Regions from separate parts of the Bacillus sp. JZ39 genome, predicted to be linked through region 4. Evidence: riboswitches for the same ligand, from Rfam matches in the RefSeq annotation. Region 4 holds a riboswitch; each other region holds the start of a gene.

Region 1 (4,612 bases), 1.7 Mb from region 4:
TTCGCTCTTTCAAATCATCCGTGGGGCGCTGCAAACTGCGTTCATTGGGTATTTTTTAGACAAAGCTCATAATGGAAAGGGCATTATGACAGAGGCAGTCAGATTGGTTGTTGATTATGCGTTCCACGAATTGAAACTGCATCGGATTGAAGCCGGTGTGATGCCCCGTAATCTCGGGTCCATGCGTGTTTTAGAAAAAGCGGGATTTCATAAAGAAGGCATCGCCCGAAAAAATGTAAAAATTAATGGCGTTTGGGAGGATCATCAAGTCCTCGCGATTCTGAATCCTGATGACGAACAATAATAAAAGAAGCCGGCCATCCCCGGCTTCTTTTTTAACGAACCGCAACTGGAGCAATTTCTTTCAGCGCTTGTTCGAAATCGTGTTCTAAATCATCTGCATGTTCGACGCCCACACTCAGACGGAGCAGGCCATCAGTGATACCGCGTTTTTCACGCTCTTCCTTAGGCATTGCCGCGTGAGACATCGTTGCCGGATAGGACAAAATCGATTCCACGGCGCCAAGGCTGACAGCGAAGACCGGCAGTGACACATTCTCGACTAACTTCTTAACGGCCTCTTTGCTTTCAAGCTCAAAAGATAGCACGGCGCCCGCTCCCGTTGACTGGCTTTTATGGGTTTCAGCGCCGGGATGATCAGCCAGTCCCGGATAATACACGCGCTTGACCGCCGGGTGCTTCTGGAAAAATTCCGCAAGCCGCTGGGCTGTTTGGCTCGCTTTTTCTAAACGGACCTGCAACGTTTTTAAGCCGCGCAGCACGAGCCAGCAATCTTGCACGCCAAGGACGGCGCCGAACGCGTTTTGCAGCTTATACAGCTGCTTCCCAAGCTCTTCATCTTTGACAGCAGCCAAACCTGAGAGCACATCGCTGTGTCCGCTTAAGAATTTTGTCGCGCTGTGAAGTACAATATCCACGCCGAGGTCAAGCGGACGCTGCAGTGCCGGTGTCATGAATGTATTGTCCAGAAAGGTCAGACAGCCGTTTTCTTTTGCAAGCTGAACAATCGCTTTAATATCCGTAATCCCAAGTGTCGGATTTGATGGCGTCTCCATATAAATGACCTTTGTATTCGGCTTGATGCTCCGCGCCACTTCATTACGATCCGTCATGTCGACAAACGTATGCTCAATGCCAAACCGGGTCAGCACCTCTGTCACCATACGGAAGGTTCCGCCGTATACATCTTCTGTCACAAGAACGTGATCACCCTGTGACAGCAGTAAAAATGCTGTTGAGATGGCAGCCATGCCTGAACTGAAAGCAAATCCTCTTGTTCCGCCTTCCAGTGCGGCAATTGTTTCTTCGAGAGCTGTTCTTGTCGGCGTGCCAGAGCGGCTGTAATCATATGCCCCGAACTCTTCAAATGAAGATTGGTGAAAAGTCGAGGCGTGCTGAATCGGTACACTGACCGCCCCGGTTCCGCCGTCTGTTTTAAATGGATTGTGCACGAGCTGGGTTTCCAGCGTCCAATTGTGTTTACTCAAAAGAAACAGCTCCCTCTTTGACCTGACATAATGCCTGTTTTAGATCCTCTTTTAAATCTTCCGCATGTTCAATACCGACAGAAAAGCGCAGCAACCGATTGCACACCCCGTTTGCGATGCGGATCTCTTCAGGAATATCCATGTGCGTCTGGGTCGCAGGGTATGTAATAAAGCTTTCCACCCCGCCGAGGCTTTCTGCAAAACAAATGGTCTTCAGCGCTTTTAAAAACGGATTGACCCATTCTTCTTTTTGCAGACGGAAGGACAGCATGCCGCCTTTTCCGGGATACAGCACATCCGAAATTTCTTCCTGCTCTTCTAAAAACGCCGCAAGCTCCTGCGCGTTTGCCTGATGCTGGCGCATTCTGAGGCTCAGCGTCTTCATTCCTCTCATCAGAAGCCACGAATCAAATGGCGGCAGGACGGCGCCGATTGCATTTTGATGCTGAAACATTTCCTCTCCGAGCTGCTCATCCTTCACCACGACAAGTCCAGCAAGCAGATCGTTATGCCCGCCTAAATACTTGGTTGCGCTGTGAATGACAATGTCAGCTCCCAGCTCAAGCGGCCGCTGCAAGACCGGTGTATAAAATGTATTATCTACGATCAGCAGAAGACCGTGCTCCTTTGTAATCCGGGCAATATGTTCAATGTCCGCCTCCTGCATGAGGGGGTTTGTCGGCGTTTCCACAAACACCGCTTTTGTATTCGGCGTAATCTTAGAGCGTAAACAGTCCTCATCGCTGAAATCATCATAATGAAAAGTCAAGCCGTATTTTTTCCATTCATTTTCAAATAAACGGTACGTGCCGCCATATAGGTCCGATGAAACGATCAGTTCATCTCCGCTTTTAAACAGCGCCATAATCGTTTGGATAGCAGCCATTCCCGAACTAAAGGCAAGCCCTCTCGCGCCGTTTTCTAAGTTAGCGATCGCGTCCTCAACAAGCTGGCGTGTCGGATTTTTTGTGCGGACATAATCAAATCCGGTAGATTCTCCGATCCCTCTGTGGCGGTATGCTGTTGATAAATAGATAGGAGCACTCACTGTTCCCGTGACTTCATCGCTACGGTTCCCAATTTGAGCTAATTTCGTTTCAACGTGCTGTGACATATAGCTGACACCTTCCCTTTTCAAAATAAAAACCCCTTCTTCATAAGAAGAAGGGGTTTAACGCTTCTTCTTATCTTCCAAGCATAAAAAACGCTTGCTGGATTTAGCACCTTGGCGCTTTGCACATGCAAAACAAGCCGGTTGCTGAGGTTTCTAAGGGCCAGTCCCTCCACCTCTCACGATAAGAAATATCGATTTCAATTTTCTGATTGTTTTATATTAGCGCAATTCACAGTTTATTTCAACACTTTTTTCTTCGTGTGCCGAACCGTTTAAAGAGAGAAATTTCTAATAATTCATGGTACAATAATTGAAAATGCAAGAAAGTATAGTGATGTCCTGGAGGAATGTTTTTATGGCACCGAAAAACGGCACAGTGCAAGAAAAGAAATTCTTTTCAAAAGAGCTTAACGAGGAAATGACCTTGCTTGTTTATCTGCCGTCCAACTACTCCCCGCTTTATAAATACCATGTCATTATCGCGCAGGACGGCCACGATTATTTCAGGCTGGGGAGAATCGGCAGACAGGTTGAGGAATTGCTGTCGAAACGCGAAATAGACCGGAGCATTATTATCGGTGTTCCTTATAAGGATGTAAAAGAGCGCAGAAACACCTATCATCCGGAGGGTTCAAAATTTTCGGCTTATAAACGGTTCATCGCCCATGAGCTCGTTCCTTTTGCAGATGATGAGTATCCAACCTATCAGATCGGTTACGGCCGAACGCTGATCGGTGATTCGCTCGGAGCAACCGTGTCACTTATGACAGCGCTTGATTATCCGAATATGTTTGGCAACATCATCATGCAGTCTCCCTATGTTGACAAACACGTACTAGAAGCCGTAAAACAGTCAGACGATATCAAACACCTCTCTATTTATCACCAAATCGGAACAAAAGAAACTGACGTCCACACGACAGACGGGAACATTCTGGACTTTACAGAACCGAACCGGGAGCTGAAACAGCTGCTGGAGAAAAAGCTTTCCGATTATGATTTCGAGCCATTTGACGGAGACCACAAATGGACATACTGGCAGCCGCTCATCACCCCGGCGCTGAAAAAAATGCTTTAACACTCTATCATACTTTATTTCCAGGAGGGACATAATATGAAATACGGAATCGTTTTATTTCCATCAAAAAAGCTCCAAGACCTTGCAAACTCTTACAGAAAGCGCTATGACCCAAGCTACTCTCTAATCCCGCCTCATTTGACGCTGAGAGCATCCTTTGAATGCGCGGAGGAGAAAGCGGATCAGCTCGTATCACATTTAAGAAACATCGCAAAAGAGTCCCACCCACTCGTTCTCAAAATGACAAAATACAGCTCATTTGCGCCTGTCAATAATGTCATTTACATCAAAGCAGAACCGACGGAAGAGTTAAAAACACTCAATGAAAAGCTATACACCGGTGTGTTGGCAGGAGAACAGGAATATAATTTCGTTCCGCATGTGACGGTCGGCCAAAATCTTTCCGACGATGAGCATTCAGATGTGCTGGGACAATTAAAAATGCAGGAAGTGTCGCATGAAGAAATCGTTGACCGTTTCCACTTGCTTTACCAGTTGGAAAACGGATCGTGGACAGTATATGAAACCTTCTTGCTAGGCAGAGGAGAATAATGAAAGCAGTTATCGCAAAAAATGAAGAACAACTGAAAGATGCATTCTATGTAAGAGAAGAAGTCTTTGTCAAAGAACAAAACGTGCCTGCTGAAGAAGAAATTGACGAACTTGAAAATGAGTCAGAGCATATCGTCGTGTATGACGGTGAAAAGCCTGTCGGTGCCGGAAGATGGCGCATGAAGGACGGCTACGGCAAGTTAGAGCGGATTTGCGTACTGAAAAGCCACCGCTCAGCCGGTGTCGGCGGCATCATTATGAAAGCGCTCGAAAAAGCCGCGGCAGACGGAGGCGCTTCCGGTTTCATTTTAAACGCGCAAACACAGGCTGTGCCGTTTTACAAGAAACACGGGTATCGCG
Region 2 (4,612 bases), 1.6 Mb from region 4:
TGATTCGGAGATTGAAGGGCAGGTCAGCCTCATGAAGGATGAGAGCGACGGCGGGTTTAAAATCGGTGTCACACTTGTTGTGAACACGAAAGATTTAGATCGGGAAAAGGCACAAGAGCTTGTCAACGCCGCTCATGAATTCTGTCCTTACTCAAAGGCAACCAGAGGAAATGTTGATGTAAAACTAGAATTAAAATAATGACCGGCATCCTGAGTGTTCTCAGGATGTTTTTTGGTGTCGGAGCGGGTGTGATCTTTTCGAGGTCTGAGACATTTCTAATAAATGATTTAGACTTATATCCATTATGAATTGACGCGGAACGGGGTAGGAGTGGGCACAGATTATTGATAAAACGTCAGAGAAGCGATCACAGCGTTTAAAGCCTGCAAAAGTTACAGATGGAGCGGGCGACTGGCTCGGTGTCTGCCAAGCTGAATTCCGGCGCGCATGATTGCTGTTTTGTATTTGCACAGGGCATAGCGCTACTTGGAGAAATAACAAGGACCAGGCCGCGCATGCCTGATCCTTTTAATTTTTAATATTCTTTCTTATTGGCGAAGTTCCGCCATGCTTGAAACGGGGATAAATGCTCTGTTAGTGTCACTTGATAAAAGGGGATCGTTCTTTCTTCAGCAGGTTTATCAATTTCTTTATAAATGAATGAATCATCAAACCCGGCTTCGGCAGCGTCTGTGTGCTCAGCTGCATAGAAAACGGCTTTAGGCCGGGCCCAGTAGATGGCGCCCAAGCACATTGGGCATGGTTCACAGCTCGTATACAAAATGCAGTCATCAAGCTGGTAGGCTCCTAGCACCTTACAGGCTTTCCGAATAGCTGTGACTTCCGCGTGGGCAGTCGGATCATTGCTTGTTGTGACGTTGTTGTTTCCCTCTGCAATAATGGCTCCGTCTTTCACGATAACGGCTCCAAAAGGCCCGCCGATTCCTGCATTCACTCCTTCACATGCGAGAGTGACAGCCCGTTTTAAGAACGTTTCATGATTCATCCCAATCCCTCCTGTCAATAGAGTGTTATTAGTATAGCCGAAAAGAATGCAAAGAACATTCTTAAAAAAGTGCAAAATAAACAAAGTATTTGGGGGATTTGCTAAAATAAGAAACTATTGTGGCTGTATTATAGAAAAAAACCATCTGCCAAATGCAGATGGTTTTTTCAAATTATACTAGCTGTGTCTGCTGTGCTCTTGCCTGTTTTGCAGCTTCAACCATGTTTTTCAATGCTGCAACCGTTTCTTCCTGCTGTCTTGTTTTCAATCCGCAGTCTGGATTTACCCAGAAGCGGTCAGTCGGACAGACGGCAAGCGCATCAACGATAATATTGTACATTTCTTCAGTTGACGGCACACGAGGGCTGTGAATGTCATATACACCAAGGCCAAGCCCTTTCAAATACGGGTGGTTTTTTAAGTAATCTAAAAATCCTCCGTGGCTTCTGCTATGTTCGATTGTAATCACATCGGCATCAAGATCATTGATTGTATCAACGATATCTTCGAAGTTGCTGTAGCACATATGTGTATGAATTTGTGTCTCGTTTTTCACGGAAGAAGTGGTTAATCTGAAAGCTTCTGCCGCCCAAGTCAAATACTCATCCCAATCGCGGGTTTTTAATGGAAGGCCTTCACGCAGCGCTGGTTCATCGACTTGAATGATTTGAATGCCTGCGTCTTCAAGCGCTTTAACTTCTTTGCGAAGGGCAAGCCCGATTTGGAAGGCGATTTCTTTCCTCGAGATGTCGTTTCGAGGGAAAGACCAGTTTAAGATTGTAACCGGGCCCGTCAGCATTCCTTTTACATGCTTGGAAGTCAATGACTGTGCGTAGACTGTGTCTTTCACTGTCATCGGTTCAATAAATTCAACATCTCCGTAAATGACTGGCGGGCGGACACAGCGTGAGCCGTATGATTGAACCCAGGCATATTTAGTGAAGGCGAAACCGGCCAGCTTTTCACCAAAGTATTCGACCATGTCTGTCCGTTCAAATTCGCCGTGAACAAGGACATCAAGCTCCAATTCTTCCTGAATATCAATCCATCTTTTTGTTTCCGCATTGATAAAGTTTTGATACTGTTCATCGGACCACTCAGCTTTCCGCCATTTTTGGCGTGCGCTCCGCACTTCAGCAGACTGCGGGAAGCTGCCGATCGTTGTCGTCGGCAAAAGCGGAAGGCCGAGAGATTCATTTTGCAGGGCTAAACGTTCTTCAAACGGAATCGGGCGCTTGAAGTCTTTATCAGTTAATTGCTCAAGCTCTTTCTTTTGTTCAGAATTGGCGCCTGTTGCAAACTGCTTAAGCGCCTGGATATCAGCCTTAGCCTGCTGAATCTCTTCGCTGATCGCCGCTTTTCCTGATACTAAGCCTTCTTTCAAAGCTGTCAGCTCGGCCAGCTTTTCTTTTGCGTAGGATAATCCGTTCAATAGGTCTTTTTCCAAATGCTCATCAGGGTGTTTCGCTACTGGAACATGCAGCAGGCTGCTGGAAGGCTGAATCCACAGTTCATCAACTTTTGCAATGCTGAGAATATCAAGAACGGCATCGAGACGCTCTTCAAGGTCCGCTTTCCAAATGTTGCGTCCGTCGATAACGCCGGCTGCCAGCACTTTGTCTGTCGGAAAGCCATGTGTTTTAAGCTGTTCCAGGTTTCTGCCTTTGTCGTGAACGAAATCAAGGCCAATTCCCTGAACCGGGTAAGAAATCAGCTCTTCATAAGCATCAACAGAATCAAAATACGTCTGCAAAAGCACATTCAAGGATGAAAGCTCACTTGTAATGCTTTCAAATAATTCTTTTGCACCGCGGACATCTTCACTAGAGGCGGTAACGAGCGCCGGCTCATCGATTTGAACCCATTTTACGCCTTCTTCTTCAAGCTCTTTCAAAAGCTGTACATATAATGGCACAAGGCGTTTTTGGATCGCTTTTGCTTCAGACGGTTCATAGCCTTTAGCAAGCGTAACGAACGTATAAGGGCCGACAACCACAGGCTTTGTTTCCACACCGTATTCCTGTTTGATCCGGCGATAATCTTCGAGTTGTTTGTTTCTTGTCAGACGGAACTCAATGCTCTCGTCATATTCCGGAACGATGTAATGGTAATTTGTATTAAACCATTTTGTCATTTCACTAGATACGGCGTCTTTGATTCCGCGGGCGATAGCGAAGTATGTATCGGTAGCATCAGTCAAATGTCTGAAACGTTTCGGGATCCAGTTGAAGCTGACTGCTGTGTCGAGTACATGGTCATACTGTGTGAAATCAGAAACAGGCACAACATCAATCTGTTGGTCAATTTGTGTTTTTACTGCGGATAAAAAAAGTTCGTCGATTTGCTTCAAAAACGTATCTTTATCAGTACTGCCTTTCCAATACGCTTCAAGTGCTTTTTTCCATTCCCGGTTCAGTCCGATTCTCGGAAATCCTAAATTCGATGTTTTGATGGTTGTCATTGTTTCTCCTCCTTTATATGTAAAACACTCTCGTTAACCCGCGGATACAGGCTCCTAAGAGGTTTTCTCACAACAAAAAGCCTCTTTCCCATGAGAGAAAGAGGCTTTTCTGCGTAAAACACTGCCTCTCTCATCTCTCAGATTCAATCTGATGGAATTAGCACCGTGCCTTATGAGACATCAGTCTCGGCGCGAAAAGCAGTGCGCCCCATTTCACAATGGTATTACGGTCGGTTGCTGTTGGGGTCAAAAGGCCAATCCCTCGCCCAACTCTCGATAAGAGAAAATGTTATTAATTTTTTGAAAAGTTGAATCATTTGTTGGTAATCTTAACAGTAATTCAAATTCATTGTCAACATAGAATTTGAAATTTTTATTTATATGATGTGGTGTATATTATATAAGAAAAATAATCTTATAGGGTCAACAAATGTGATTGCTCTGCTTTTTCTGCGAGCTCATCAGGAGCTGTTAAATACAGGAATCCATTGCCTGCCAGCGTTTTTGCAATTTCAAGAGGAAGTGTCCTGCGGATTAGCTGTGCGAAAACTTCAGATTCAGAAAGCTTTCTTTGAAATGATTCTTCTTCATAGCTTTTGATTAAAGCAAGCGCTCCGCTGACATGAGGGGCAGCCATTGAAGTGCCGGTCAGCTTACCGTACTTCTTGTTGGGAAGGGTGGATAAGATATTTTCTCCTGGTGCCACAAGGTCAATCTCTTTATTTGCGTTAGAAAATTCTGATAATTCTCGCGCTACTGAAACAGATCCAACTGCAATGACTTCGTTATAAGCTGCGGGGTAGGAAAGCTCTTCTGTGCGTTCGTCGCCGTCACCCTCATTTCCCGCTGCACAAACGACAAGCACTCCGTTTTTGACTGCGTTTTTCACTGCTTCTTCCAGCTCTGGCACATCGCTTGGCCCTCCAAGGGACATTGAGATGATGTCGACTTTCTGTTCCACCGCGTAATTGATGCCGTTGATTATCCATTCGTATTGTCCGCTGCCGTTCTCGCCGCCAAGAACCTTCACAATCAATAGGCTTGCCTCAGGCGCGACTCCGGCAATGCCTCCGTTTGAATCATTAGCTGCAATCGTTCCGGCGACGTGTGTGCCGTGTCCGTTGTAGTCGGAAATCGCATCTTC
Region 3 (4,612 bases), 890 kb from region 4:
AAGAGCTTTTTACATGCTCATTATTTCAGAAAAGAGGCGAATAACATGGCTCAACAAACGAATGTTGCAGGACAAAAAACAGAAAAACAACACAAAGCACCTTTCCGCGCCGATCATGTCGGCAGTTTGCTTCGTTCCGTTCCGGTGAAGGAATCCCGGCAAAAAAAAGCGGCTGGTGAGATGACAGCGGAACAGCTTCGTGATATCGAAAATCAAGAGATCACCCGCATCGTGGAAAAACAAAAAGAAATCGGTCTCAACGTGGTAACAGACGGGGAATTCCGGCGTTCTTGGTGGCATTATGACTTCCTAGAAGGACTTGACGGTGTGGAACCGTTCATTCCGGCTGAGGGAATTCAGTTCCATAACACAAAAACGAAAGCGCGCAGCATCAAAGTGACGGGAAAACTCGATTTTACGAGCCACCCAGCGCTTGCTGATTATCAATTTTTACATGAGATTGCCGGTAACGCGACGCCAAAATTGACCATTCCCAGCCCAAATATGCTGTTTTTTGGCGAAAAGGCGGATAAAGGGATTTATGACGATCAAGAGGAATATTTTCATGACCTGGCCCAAGCATACAAAAAAGCAATCAAAGCCTTCTATGATGCTGGCTGCCGTTATCTCCAGCTCGATGATACGTCATGGGCTCTCTTCTTTGAGGAAAAAGGCAGAGAGGTTGTCCGGGCGCTCGGCGGTGATCCAGAAACATTGCCAGCCATATTTGCTAAAACAATTAACGATGCCGTCGCAGACCGGCCTGACGATTTAACGATCACAATGCACATTTGCCGCGGCAACTTCCGCTCAACCTGGGCGGCATCAGGAGGGTACGACGCTGTAGCGGAAACGATTTTGGACGGCTTAAACCTTGACGGCCTTTTCTTGGAATACGATGATGACCGCTCCGGAAACTTTGATCCGCTCCGTTTTGTGAAGCGCAAGGATCTGCAAATTGTGCTCGGCTTGATCACATCGAAATACGGCGAGCTTGAAAATCCTGAAGATGTGAAACGCCGTATCAATGAAGCCGCGCGTTTTGTCAGCTTGGACCAGCTATGCCTGAGCCCGCAGTGCGGTTTCGCCTCTACAGAAGAAGGCAACCTTCTGACAGAGGAGCAGCAATGGGCAAAGCTTCGCCATGTCATCGACATTGCCAACGATGTGTGGAGATAATCTATCATTGACAGAAATAGAAAATGTGTGAATAATAGATACTATCAGAAAATTTCATAAAAAGGTTTTCCTTATCAAGAGAGGTGGAGGGACTGGCCCTGCGATACCCGGCAACCGCTGTTTAACAGAATGGTGCTAAATCCTTTAGAGCAATGATTGCTCTTGAAGATAAGGTTGAGATTGTCACGCAAGCTCTTCCTTATCCAAAGGAAGAGCTTTTTTACATTTGAATGGAAAGAAGGAATGGACAACATGTCACAACAAACAACACCCGCAGAACAAAAATCACTTCAAAGAAAAAAACCGCCGTTTCGCGCGGATCAAGTCGGAAGCCTGCTAAGATCTGAGCCCGTCAAAAAAGCGCGGCTGCAAAAAGCGGCCGGCGAAATGACCGCAGAGCAGCTTCGCCAAATTGAAAACGATGAAATCATCCGCATTGTGGAAAAACAGAAGGAAACCGGCCTGAACGTCGTGACAGACGGTGAATTCCGCAGAGCATGGTGGCACTTTGATTTCCTGGAAAACTTAGATGGCGTTGAGCCGTTTACTCCTGAGCAAGGCATTCAATTCCATAACGTACAGACAAAAGCACGCGGCATTAAAGTCACAGGCGATATCGACTTTTCAACTCACCCAATGCTTGAAGATTACTCATTTCTCCATAGCATTGCCGGTGACGCGACGCCAAAGATGACCATTCCAAGCCCGAATATGCTGTTTTTCCGCGGGAAATTGGAAAAAGGTGCATACAAAAACGACTATCACCTTTTCCAGCATGATGTATCCAAAGCATATAAAAAAGCGATTCAAGCGTTTTATGACAGAGGCTGCCGCTACCTCCAGCTTGATGATACAGCGTGGGCCGTTTTCTTATCAGAAAAAGGCTTAAAACAAATCGAAGCGTTCGGAACAACGCCTGATGAGCTTCGCCAGCTGTTTGCGAAATCGATTAACGACGCGATTGCAGACCGCCCGGATGACTTGACGGTAACCATGCATATTTGCCGCGGCAACTTCCAGTCCACTTGGACAGCGGAAGGCGGCTATGACGCAGCAGCCGAAACCATTTTTGACGGCTTGAATCTTGACGGACTTTTCTTAGAGTATGATGATTCACGCTCAGGCGGATTTGAGCCGCTCCGTTATGTAAAACGGTCTGATCTTCAGCTTGTTCTTGGCTTAGTGACATCTAAATTCGGTGAGCTTGAAAATCCGGATGACGTGAAACGCCGTATCGAAGAAGCGTCCCGTTATGTAAGCTTAGACCAGCTTTGCCTCAGCCCTCAATGCGGATTTGCTTCAACTGAGGAAGGCAACAAGCTGACTGAAGAAGAGCAATGGGCGAAGCTCCGCCATGTGGTTGAGATCGCTAATGATGTTTGGAAATAAGCAAAGAAAAAACACACTTGATTCCCTAGCGGAGCAAGTGTGTTTTTTTATGTCACTGTGCGGTGTAGCCCCCATCAAGGACGACAGCCTGCCCAGTGACGCCCTTCGCCTTCTCGCTTGCCAAAAACACGGCATAATCCGCAATTTCCTTGACGGAAAGCAGTCGCTTTTGCGGCACAAGCGGAAAAATGACTTGTTCAAGTACAGAGTCGTAAGGGACATTTCTAGTTTTCGATAGATCGCTAAGCTGATTGCGTACAAGCTGGGTATCGACATAACCCGGGCAGAGCGCATTGACTGTAATGCCGTGGGGCGCGCCTTCCAGCGCCCCTACTTTTGTGAGTCCAATGACGCCGTGCTTGGCGCTATTATAAGCGGATTTCCCTGCAAAGCCGACTAATCCATTAACAGACGCGATATTAATGATTCTGCCAAACTGCTGTTTTTTCATGATCGGAAAAACATGCTTCATTGCAATAAAGGGGGCCGTCAGCATGACCTTGATCAGCTGTTCAAAGGTGTCTGTCGGAAACTCTTCAATCGGAGCGACGTGCTGAATACCGGCATTGTTCACCAGAATATCCAAGCGGCCGTATTGTTTTTGGATGACGTTCACCGTATCAGCAACTTGCGCTTCCTTTGTCACATCATACGGAATGGCCGCCGCGTCAAAGCCTTCTTCTGCAAGCTTGGAGGCTGCTTTTTCACATGCTTCCGGACGGAGGTCTGAAACGATGACGCTGGCACCTTCCCGGGCGAATTCTCTTGCCATTTCGAATCCGATTCCGCCGGCAGCCCCTGTCACCAAGGCGACTTGTTTTCTCATGTCAAACACCTTCCCATTAAGAATTGAGTACAGACTGGCTTACAGCGAAATCAGCTTCTGTTTTTTCATAAACCTCTTCAATTGTGACACCATCCTGAAGCTCCGTCAGTGTCATGCGGCCGTTCACAAAATCAAATACAGCCAAATCCGTAATCAGCCTGTGCACGACTTTCTGGCCTGTCAGCGGAAGGGAGCATGTTTTTTTCACCTTTGATTCACCATGCTTATTGACGTGATCCATGATGACAACGATTCGTTTCGCCCCGTTGACGAGATCCATGGCGCCGCCCATCCCTTTTACCATTTTGCCCGGGATCATCCAATTGGCCAAATCCCCCTGCTCCGAAACCTCCATTCCGCCGAGAATAGCCAAATCGATATGCCCGCCTCTTATCATCGCGAATGACTCAGCGCTGTCAAAATAAGAGGCGCCGGTCACTTCAGTGATCGTTTCCTTTCCCGCATTGATCAAATCCGCGTCTTCCGTTCCTTCCAGAGGATAGGGGCCAATTCCGAGCAAGCCGTTTTCCGACTGAAGCATGACGTGAACGCCATCGGGTATCTCATTTGCGACAAGCGTCGGCATTCCAATCCCGAGATTCACATTCATGCCGTCCTTGATTTCTTGTACAGCCCGTTTGACCATTCGTTTTCTCGCTTCCTTCACTTGGCCTCACCCTTTCCCGATGCTTGCTGAACTGTTCGTTTTTCAATCCGTTTTTCTTGGCTCGCGCCAAGCACGACATGCTGTACGTAAATTCCCGGCGTATGGATGTGATCTGGATCGAGCTCTCCTGCTTCCACGATTTCTTCCGCCTCGGCAATCGTGATCTTGCCTGCCATGGCGGCAATGGGATTGAAATTTCTCGCCGTTTTCCTAAAAACCAAATTGCCCATGGTGTCCGCTTTCCACGCTTTGACGATCGCCACATCGCCGGTAATGCCTCGCTCCATCACATAAGTCCTGCCGCCGAATGTTTTATGTTCTTTTCCCTCGGCTATGGAGGTGCCGACGCCTGTCGCCGTATAAAATCCCGGTATGCCTGCACCGCCTGCACGAATTCTCTCAGCGAGCGTTCCTTGGGGAACAAGCTCGACCTCAAGCTCTCCGCTTAAAAACTGCCGCTCAAAAATTTTATTTTCACCGACATAGGAAGCGATCATTTTCTTGATTTGCTTGTTAGCCAAAAGCAAACCAAGCCCCCAGTCATCGACTCC
Region 4 (4,612 bases):
CGATCTTTTTGCCGAGCATTTCAGCATAGACGTGAGCAGGAAGCGGCAGGAACGGTGAGCCGAAGCATGTAGAGAACGTCGTTTCAGGAGACGTGACACCACGTTCGGTTCCGGCAAGCTTACTCGTGTAACCGCTCAAGAAATGGTACATGGCCTGCTCCTTCGTTAGTTTGCTGATCGGCGGCAGGACTCCGAATGCATCAGCCGTCAAAAATACAATTGCTGACGGATGGCCGGCCATGCTTGGAGTCACGATGTTGTCAATCATATGAATCGGGTAAGCTGCCCGCGTGTTTTCAGTATAGAAGGAATCATCATAATTGGCTTCGCGTGTATCTTCGTCAACAACGACATTTTCGAGAACAGACCCGAAACGGATCGCGTTAAAGATTTGCGGCTCCTTTTCCTCGCTTAAATGAATGCACTTAGCGTAGCACCCGCCTTCAATATTAAAGACGCCTGTATCAGACCAGCCATGTTCATCGTCACCGATCAGCTTGCGGTCAGCATCTGCCGACAGGGTGGTCTTGCCTGTTCCTGACAGTCCGAAGAAAAGGGCGACGTCGCCTTTTTCACCGACATTGGCGGAGCAGTGCATAGATAAAATATCTCTTTCAGGCAGCAGGAAATTCATAATGGAGAAAATGGACTTCTTCATTTCACCGGCATACTCAGTTCCGCCGATTAAGATCGTCCGCTTTTCGAAAGAGACAATAATAAACGTTTCGGAATGAGTGCCGTCTGTTTTTGGATCCGCTTTGAAATGCGGAGCAGAAAGAATGGTGAACGGCTGCTCAACTGTTTTCTTATCATTTCCTTCCGGACGGATAAACAGCTGCCGCGCAAATAAATTGTGCCATGCGAACTCATTTACGACAGTGATCGGCAGTCTGTATTTCTCGTCTGCTCCGGCAAATCCTTCGAAAACAAACAGCTCATCTCGCTCCTTTAAATAGCTGACAACTTTCGTGTACAGCCGCTCAAACGCTTCTTCTGAAATCGGCTGATTCACCGGGCCCCAATCGATCTTATTTTTCGTGCTTTCTTCCTCCACGATGAATTTATCTTTAGGTGAGCGTCCTGTGTAAGCGCCTGTAGTCGCACGAACAGCACCTGTGGATGTTAAAATGCCTTCGTTTCGGGAGAGGACTTTTTCTGTTAGCTGTGCTGCTGATAAATTATGACGCACATTTGGACATGTTAATAAGGCTTGTAAATCAGCGGTCAAATCAACTGAGTTCATATGAAACCTTCCTTTATCGTTTTTTGTGTTTTGCTAATTGTGAATTAGTATAACATATATTTTCAAATAGTCTATACTATTTATTATTTTTTGTGTGTGCATTTCCATTGTTTTCCCTCAATATAGGTGCCTATTTCTTCTGAATCATATTGACATTGCAAACCCTTTTACGATAAGATATTTCATTGAGCGGATACTCTTATCCCGAGCTGGCGGAGGGACAGGCCCTATGAAGCCCAGCAACCGGTTTCTCTGTTATTTATTATGTTCAACTGAGTGAGACAACCAAGGTGCTAACCTGTTGCAAGGTTGTATGATTCCTTGAGCGATAAGAGTGAAAGGCACAAAGACCAAACCCTTTCCTCGATGGAAAAGGTTTTTTTATTTCATAAATATGCCAATTAACATTCTCTAATATAACTGTACATTGTATAAGAGGGAGCGAGTTCCGTATCATATATACAAGGTCTTTCGGGAGGCCTTGTGCAGGAGGAAGCAAATCATGAGTAAAAATCGTCGTTTATTTACATCAGAATCTGTTACGGAGGGGCATCCGGATAAAATCTGTGACCAGATTTCTGACAGCATTTTAGATGAAATTTTAAAGAAAGACCCTAACGCGCGTGTTGCTTGTGAAACATCTGTGACAACAGGTTTGGTTCTTGTAAGCGGAGAGATCACAACTTCTACGTATGTTGACATTCCGAAAACGGTTCGCCAAACCATTAAAGAAATCGGATACACACGTGCAAAATACGGATTTGATGCGGAAACTTGTGCGGTTTTAACATCAATTGATGAGCAGTCTGCTGATATCGCGATGGGCGTAGACCAAGCGCTTGAAGCCCGTGAAGGCACAATGAGCGACGAAGAAATTGAAGCGATTGGTGCGGGTGACCAAGGATTAATGTTCGGTTATGCGTGCAACGAAACGAAAGAGCTTATGCCTCTTCCAATTTCACTTGCCCATAAATTAGCCCGCCGCCTAAGTGAAGTCCGTAAAGAAGATATTCTTCCGTACCTTCGCCCTGACGGCAAAACACAGGTAACGGTTGAGTACGATGAAAATAACAAACCAGTCCGCATTGACGCGATTGTTATTTCAACTCAGCATCATCCTGAAATTACACTTGAGCAAATTCAGCGCAACATTAAAGAACATGTCATCAATCCGGTTGTTCCTGAAGAGCTGATTGATGAAGAAACAAAATATTTCATCAACCCTACAGGACGTTTCGTAATCGGAGGCCCTCAAGGGGATGCGGGACTTACAGGACGCAAAATCATCGTTGATACGTACGGCGGCTATGCACGCCACGGCGGAGGCGCGTTCTCAGGTAAGGACGCGACGAAGGTAGACCGTTCTGCAGCTTATGCGGCAAGATACGTTGCGAAAAACATCGTTGCGGCTGAGCTTGCTGATTCTTGCGAAGTACAGCTTGCTTACGCGATCGGTGTTGCACAGCCTGTGTCAATCTCAATCAACACATTCGGTTCAGGAAAAGCTTCTGAGGAAAAACTGATTGAAGTTGTTCGCAATAACTTTGATTTACGACCTGCCGGCATTATCAAAATGCTTGATTTGCGCCGTCCGATCTACAAACAAACTGCTGCGTACGGCCACTTTGGACGTCACGATGTTGACCTTCCATGGGAGCGCACAGACAAAGCGGAGCAGCTGCGTAAAGAAGCGTTAGGAGAATAATTTTATAGCCGCTTACTGGTTAAGCGGCTTTCCCTTTTTTATCGTTGTATTCATGTTTATTTTTTTACATAACTGTGAAACCAAATACTATTCACAGCGTCTATAAATAGGGGTTCAATGATGACAATTTTAATTATGGAGGCAATACTATGTGTGGATTTGTCGGGGTTTTTAACAAGCATCCGTTAGCTCAAACCGCTGATCAAGAAGAACTAATCAAACAAATGAACCAAATGATCGTTCACCGCGGTCCTGACAGTGATGGATATTTCCATGATGAGCACGTCGGCTTCGGATTCAGACGGCTCAGCATTATTGATGTAGAAAATGGCGGACAGCCTTTATCATATGAAGATGAAACATATTGGATTATCTTTAACGGAGAAATCTATAACTATATTGAACTGAGAGAAGAGCTTGAAGCAAAGGGGTACACATTCAACACGGATTCGGACACAGAGGTTCTTCTTGCGACTTACCGTCACTATAAAGAAGAAGCGGCGTCCAAACTGCGCGGTATGTTTGCCTTTCTGATTTGGAATAAAAACGATCATGTGCTTTATGGGGCAAGAGATCCATTCGGCATTAAACCGTTGTACTACACAACGATCAATGATCAGGTTTATTTTGCCTCAGAGAGAAAAAGTTTAATGGTTGCTCAGAATGATATTGAAATAGATAAAGAGGCATTGCAGCAGTACATGTCTTTCCAATTTGTTCCTGAACCAAGCACGCTTGATGCCCATGTGAAAAAAGTAGAGCCGGGTTCACAATTCACAATCCGCCCGGACGGCGATATCACATTCAAAACGTATTTCAAAGCGAACTTCAAGCCGGTTCAGACTGAAGAAGACAAGCTTGTGAAAGAAGTCCGAGACGCGATCTATGATTCTGTAAACGTTCATATGAGAAGTGACGTTCCTGTCGGTTCGTTTCTGTCTGGCGGGATTGATTCTTCCTTTATTGTGTCTGTTGCGAAGGAATTTCATCCAAGCTTAAAAACATTCTCTGTCGGCTTTGAACAGCAGGGCTTCAGTGAGGTTGATGTAGCGAAAGAAACTGCAGCGGCGCTGGGCATCGAAAATATCAGCAAAGTCATTTCGCCTGAGGAATACATGAATGAGCTTCCGAAGATCGTATGGCATTTTGATGACCCGCTTGCTGATCCGGCAGCGATTCCGTTGTACTTTGTTGCAAAAGAAGCGAAAAAACATGTTACGGTTGCTTTATCAGGTGAAGGAGCGGATGAGCTCTTCGGCGGATATAACATTTACCGTGAACCGCTTTCGCTTAAACCGTTTGAACGGATCCCGTCCGGCTTGAAAAAGATGCTTCTGCACGTTGCTGCCGTTATGCCTGAAGGTATGAGAGGAAAGAGCCTGCTTGAGCGCGGCTGTACTCCGCTTCAAGATCGTTATATCGGTAACGCGAAAATCTTTGAAGAGTCTGTCAAAAAGCAGCTGTTGAAGCATTATAATCCGAACCTTTCATATCGCGATGTGACGAAGACTTACTTTACAGAAAGCAGCTCGTACAGCGATATCAACAAAATGCAGTATGTCGATATCCACACTTGGATGCGCGGCGACATTTTGTTAAAGGCGGATAAAATGACGATGGCGAATTCTTTGGAACTGCGTGTGCCGTTCTTGGATAAAGTCGTA

What was found. Region 4 has a riboswitch for S-adenosylmethionine ahead of metK (methionine adenosyltransferase). Riboswitches for the same ligand answer to the same signal wherever they lie in the genome.
Region 1: another riboswitch for S-adenosylmethionine. It lies ahead of metI (cystathionine gamma-synthase/O-acetylhomoserine thiolyase); the one in region 4 lies ahead of metK (methionine adenosyltransferase).
Region 2: another riboswitch for S-adenosylmethionine. It lies ahead of metE (5-methyltetrahydropteroyltriglutamate--homocysteine S-methyltransferase); the one in region 4 lies ahead of metK (methionine adenosyltransferase).
Region 3: another riboswitch for S-adenosylmethionine. It lies ahead of M1D65_RS19465 (5-methyltetrahydropteroyltriglutamate--homocysteine S-methyltransferase); the one in region 4 lies ahead of metK (methionine adenosyltransferase).

What each region holds. Positions count from the first base shown of each region.
Region 1 is NZ_CP096389.1:1,226,943-1,231,554, reverse strand. It holds gene M1D65_RS06410 (GNAT family N-acetyltransferase) at 1-304, shown strand, start outside; gene metC (cystathionine beta-lyase) at 336-1,508, opposite strand; gene metI (cystathionine gamma-synthase/O-acetylhomoserine thiolyase) at 1,501-2,622, opposite strand; SAM riboswitch class I at 2,690-2,810, opposite strand; gene M1D65_RS06395 (esterase family protein) at 2,978-3,700, shown strand; gene M1D65_RS06390 (YjcG family protein) at 3,737-4,252, shown strand; gene M1D65_RS06385 (GNAT family N-acetyltransferase) at 4,252-4,612, shown strand, end outside.
Region 2 is NZ_CP096389.1:1,352,249-1,356,860, forward strand. It holds gene M1D65_RS07110 (organic hydroperoxide resistance protein) at 1-199, shown strand, start outside; gene guaD (guanine deaminase) at 537-1,007, opposite strand; gene metE (5-methyltetrahydropteroyltriglutamate--homocysteine S-methyltransferase) at 1,180-3,468, opposite strand; SAM riboswitch class I at 3,596-3,751, opposite strand; gene isp (serine protease Isp) at 3,884-4,612, opposite strand, start outside.
Region 3 is NZ_CP096389.1:3,796,827-3,801,438, forward strand. It holds gene M1D65_RS19460 (5-methyltetrahydropteroyltriglutamate--homocysteine S-methyltransferase) at 46-1,179, shown strand; SAM riboswitch class I at 1,248-1,354, shown strand; gene M1D65_RS19465 (5-methyltetrahydropteroyltriglutamate--homocysteine S-methyltransferase) at 1,432-2,568, shown strand; gene M1D65_RS19470 (3-hydroxybutyrate dehydrogenase) at 2,621-3,394, opposite strand; gene M1D65_RS19475 (succinyl-CoA--3-ketoacid CoA transferase subunit B) at 3,411-4,061, opposite strand; gene M1D65_RS19480 (CoA transferase subunit A) at 4,058-4,612, opposite strand, start outside.
Region 4 is NZ_CP096389.1:2,911,249-2,915,860, reverse strand. It holds gene pckA (phosphoenolpyruvate carboxykinase (ATP)) at 1-1,243, opposite strand, end outside; SAM riboswitch class I at 1,440-1,578, shown strand; gene metK (methionine adenosyltransferase) at 1,746-2,948, shown strand; gene asnB (asparagine synthase (glutamine-hydrolyzing)) at 3,098-4,612, shown strand, end outside.